Regions from separate parts of the Salinicoccus roseus genome, predicted to be linked through region 2. Evidence: riboswitches for the same ligand, from Rfam matches in the RefSeq annotation. Region 2 holds a riboswitch; the other holds the start of a gene.

Region 1 (2,466 bases), on a different contig from region 2:
ACCTGGAGGTGACCACATGAGCCAGATGGTGCCGCTTTTCAAAAAGGAGCTCATCGAATCGTGGCGCAACTTCAAGTTTGCGGCGATCGTCATCGTATTTTCGATCATTGGGATACTCAGTCCGTTCACGGCGCTCATATTGCCTGATATACTCGGCATGGTCATGGACGACTCGGGCGTTACGGTCGACATTCCTGAATCTACGTCACTGGATTCCTACATGCAGTTCTTCAGCAACATGAACCAGATGGGACTGGTGATCTTCGTCATCGTCTTCGGCAGCATCCTCACGCATGAATTCACCCGCAACACGCTGGTGAACCTGGTGACCAAGGGGCTGAAGCGGACGTATGTGATTGTGGTCAAAGCTTCATTCCTCATGCTCGTTTGGACTGTGGGATATGTCATCAGTGCACTGGTGGCCTATGCATACACGATCTACTACTGGGATGAGCCGGTGGACCATCTCTTGTTGGCATTCAGTATGACGTGGTTATACGGTCTATTCATCATCAGCCTCATTCTGTTAGCTTCAACCCTCTTCACGAACAGCTTCATCGCAGTGCTGTTCAGTGTTGTCGCAGTCGTCATCGTGATGCTGATGGCGGGGATTCATCCGGATATCGCAGAATATCTGCCACAATATCTGATCGGCAACAATGTGGGTCTTCTTGCAGGGGAGATTGCTGCAGGAGATGTAGTTTGGCCGATGGTAATCACTGCAGCAGTGAGCCTGGTGTTCATACTTCTGGCCGTAATCAGGTTTAAAAAGGTGCCGATGAATTGATATTTCCCGGGAAATTAATAAAGGCGAATATTCTTCACTGTCATTTTACGATGATAATGAGGATGTTCGTCTTTTTTGCTTTTCATTCTGAACATAACGTTAGATGATACTGGCTGATATTTGATTTTTTATGCTTGTGAACAGACGGAAATTTAATTCCTACTAAAAAAATAAGATTTAGTATTGACATTGATTCAGCCATGGGATATATTAGTCGACATAACTTAATAAATTCAGAAAATTCTTATCAAGAGAGGTGGAGGGACTGGCCCTTTGAGACCTCGGCAACAGACCGTATGTGAACTGTGCCAATTCCAGTAGCGACTTGCTAGAAGATGAGAAGGGATGGTCTATTCTATAAATAAAGCCCCTCTTCTTATCTACAGGAAGCAGGGGCTTTTCACTATCAAAAATCGGAGGTATGAACATGTCAAAAAAACAGATCCATCTCAACGGATTCATCCAAAATTCACCGTCCCCCCATTCCACGGGTCTCTGGAAGCATGAAAAGGACCAGGGGACACGCCACAATCGTCTGGACTATTGGACCGGTACAGCAAAGACGCTGGAACGCGGTAAATTCGATGCGCTCTTCATTGCGGATGTCCTCGGCACCTACAGCGTCTACGGCAACAGTCATGACGCAGCAGCGAAGCACGCAGTCCAGCTTCCCGCCCATGATCCGACACTTGTGATTCCTGCCATGGCGGCCGTCACGAAGCATCTTGGCTTCGCGCCGACGATTTCGACTACATACGCACAGCCCTATTCATTGGCCCGCCAACTGTCGACGCTGGATCATCTGACGGAAGGCCGGGTGGCATGGAATGTCGTGACTTCATATCTTGAGAGCGAGGCGGTGAATATGGGGCTCGAACAGCGTCTGCCGAAGGAGATGCGCTATAACCGTGCAGACGAATTCCTCGAAGTCGTGTACAAGCTCTGGGAGGACAGCTGGGAAGCGGATGCGGTCCAATATGACAGGGAGAAGGACACGTTTGCCGACCCGGATAAGGTGCACATGATCAACCACCGCGGTGAATTCTTCAATGTGCCGGGCCCCCACCTTGTGGAACCTTCGCCCCAGAGGACGCCAGTGCTCTTCCAGGCGGGTGCCTCACCGAAGGGGAGAGACTTCGCAGCAAAGCATGCGGAAGCGGTCTTCACGAAGAATCATTCGCTCGAAGCGCTGGCAGCCTATGTGAAGGATATCAGGGAACGTACGGTGGCCCAGGGCAGGAATGGAGATGACGTCAAAGTGTTTCCGATGATCCTGCCGATCATCGGGGAGACCGAGGCGGAAGCCTATGAGAAGTATGAAGCACTCCAGGACAGCGTGAGCTATGAAGGCACGGCATCCCTCCTGTCCGGCCATACGGGCATCGACTTCTCCCAGTATGATCCGGACCAGTATATCGAGGATATCGAAACCGAAGCGGTGCAGGGGAACCTCGACATGTATACGAAGGACCCGAACCGCAAATGGACATTGCGTGAAGCAATCAAGAACCACGGCCTCGGCAACGGGACCGTGAAGTTCATCGGTACGCCTGCCCAGATTGCCGACCGGATAGAAGAGTGGGCCACAGAGGGCGACGCAGATGGATTCAACATCGCCCAGACCTATTCGCCGGGCACGTTTGAAGAGTTCGTCGACCTTGTCGTACCTGAACTGCAGG
Region 2 (2,466 bases):
GAAGGATGTCACCATATATGACATCAAGGAGTTTCTGGATATCCATGAGCACCTCTTCCATAAATCGCTTACTGAAATCCACATATCAAAAGATGACTGTCATCCACTTCGCATACTGGAGAAGGAAAACAGGCTGCTTTCCGGTTCCCTCGAGATCATCGGGCATCTCCTCGAATGCTACGAGGCAGGGGAGCGGACGATGGTGGACACACTCATCGCAGAAGTTGTGCGTTTTGAGGAAATCAACTGCCACTTCAGCAGGAAGGAGAAGCTCTATTTCCCGCTTCTCGAGCGTCGCGGCATCTACACGCTTCCGCGGAAGATGTGGGCGCAGCATGATACCATCCGTCTTCTGCTGCGGGCTCTGAGAAAGCGGACGGAAAAGATTGAGGAGATTGAATTCCGGCATGTAAGAAGATCGTTTGATGATATGAAGGATGCGTGCGAGGAAATGATGCTTGAGGAGTCCTATCTCTTCATACCGTTGACCCAGTCTCTCTTCAAAGAAGAGGATTGGATGGCGATTGCAGCGGAAAGCAAGGCATTCGGCTATGCGATAGAGTCCGTCGGCAAGTACCGTAAAGGAAACAGCTGTTCCGGTAAGCAGCCCGCCCCGCTCGATGATACAGTACATATGCAGTTTGGCGGAGGCTATCTGACCGCTAAGGAAGCGAATCTGATCCTGAACCACCTGCCTGGGGAAATCACATTCGTCGATCGTAATGGGCTGTTCAAGTACTTCAATGAAATCGGGGAAGCCGAAGAGATGATGTTCATACGTACACCACTGTCCATCGGAAGGAATGTCGCCAACTGCCACCCGCCAAAAAGCACAAAGAAAGTGATGCACATCATACATGACCTGAAAAAAAGGAAGAAGGAATCGGAAACGATGTGGTTCAGAAAGAAGGACAAGTATATCCATGTCACATACAAGGCTGTCTTCGACGAGGCGGGGGAGTTCATGGGAATTCTTGAATATGTGCAGGATATCCAGCCGTTCTTCGAATTGCCGAGGGAAGTGAAGCGCGGGCCGAGCCCGAAAGGGAAGTGACTGGGGGTTCCGGCCGTTTGTTTTCACCAAAGCTACGGACGCGGAATGTTAATATTTAAAAATTCAAATTTGACAGAAAATTGCATAGCTGATATCATAGCATTCAACTATAAATTGAATATATTCCTTATCAAGAGCCAGGGGAGGAAATTGGTCCTGAGATCCTGCGGCAACCCCACTTTAAAAAAGTTGAACGGTGCCAATTCCAACAAGCGTCATGCTTGGAAGATGAGGAGGAGCGTCTAGTGTCTCATACCTCTTCCTCATCGGATGGGGTATTTTTCATTACCTACCCTTTTGATGGGTTTTTTTCGATGAATACTTAAAGGGAGAGATGATCTATGAAGAAGCAGATTCGACTGAATGGTTTTACAATGAACACCGTTGCCCCGCATTCCCCGGGATTATGGAGACATGAAGCGGACCAGGGAGTGCGTCATGGCGACCTGGACTATTGGCTGGACCTTGCAAAGCTGCTTGAAGCCGGCAAGTTTGACGGAATGTTTCTTGCCGATGTGCTCGGCATATATGATGTCTATAAGGATGGCCCCGAAACTTCAATTGAACATGCCGTCCAGGTCCCCTTGCATAATCCCCTGCTCCAGATTTCAGCGATGGCGGCAGCAACAAAACATCTGGGCTTTGCCGCGACATATTCGGCTACTTATGCTGAACCATATAAACTGGCACGCGACTTCTCTACGCTGGATCATCTGACGAAGGGCCGTGTAGCCTGGAATATCGTGACGTCGTATCTGAAGAGCGAAGCGGTGAATCTCGGTCTGGCGAATCAGATCGAGCATGACAGGAGGTATGCACGGGCGGATGAATACATGGATGTCGTCTATAAACTGTGGGAGCACAGCTGGGAGGAGGATGCCGTAAAGGCGGATGTCGAAACCGGTGTCTATGCCGATCCAAAGAAGGTCCACCCGGTCAGTCATGAAGGGGAGTTCTTCAGTGTTCCGGGGATGCATGTGGTCGAGCCATCTCCCCAGCGGACGCCGGTCCTCTTCCAGGCAGGCGCTTCCGAAAAGGGCAGAGCATTCGCCGCCAAGCACGCCGAGGCGCTTTTCACCACCATAGCGAGCAATCTGGAGGAGCTGAAATCATTCACGGCGGATATCCGCAGACGGGCGGCTGAGGCCGGAAGAAACCCTGAAGACATCAAAATATTCCCGGGCATCGTACCGGTTGTCGGCAGGACGGAATCGGAGGCAAAGGAGAAATACGAAACGCTCCTTTCCCATGTCAGTTATGAAGGCACACTGTCCATGCTGAGCGGCCATACAGGCATCGATTTTTCCGGCTATGATCCCGACCAGTATGTGGAAAACATCAGAACCGATGCTTCCCATGGATTTCTGCAGAAGTACACGGTGGAGAGTACGAGCAGGAGATGGACGGTCAGG

The links. Region 2 has a riboswitch for S-adenosylmethionine ahead of EDC33_RS03190 (LLM class flavin-dependent oxidoreductase). Riboswitches for the same ligand answer to the same signal wherever they lie in the genome.
Region 1: linked by a shared signal. The riboswitch ahead of EDC33_RS07920 (LLM class flavin-dependent oxidoreductase) and the one ahead of EDC33_RS03190 (LLM class flavin-dependent oxidoreductase) in region 2 are both predicted to bind S-adenosylmethionine.

The regions. Positions count from the first base shown of each region.
Region 1 covers NZ_RKQJ01000002.1:172,578-175,043, reverse strand. Annotated here, with positions in the region: gene EDC33_RS07930 (ABC transporter ATP-binding protein) at 1-20, shown strand, start outside; gene EDC33_RS07925 (ABC transporter permease) at 17-787, shown strand; SAM riboswitch class I at 1,029-1,129, shown strand; gene EDC33_RS07920 (LLM class flavin-dependent oxidoreductase) at 1,215-2,466, shown strand, end outside.
Region 2 covers NZ_RKQJ01000001.1:595,605-598,070, reverse strand. Annotated here, with positions in the region: gene EDC33_RS03195 (DUF438 domain-containing protein) at 1-1,054, shown strand, start outside; SAM riboswitch class I at 1,179-1,289, shown strand; gene EDC33_RS03190 (LLM class flavin-dependent oxidoreductase) at 1,396-2,466, shown strand, end outside.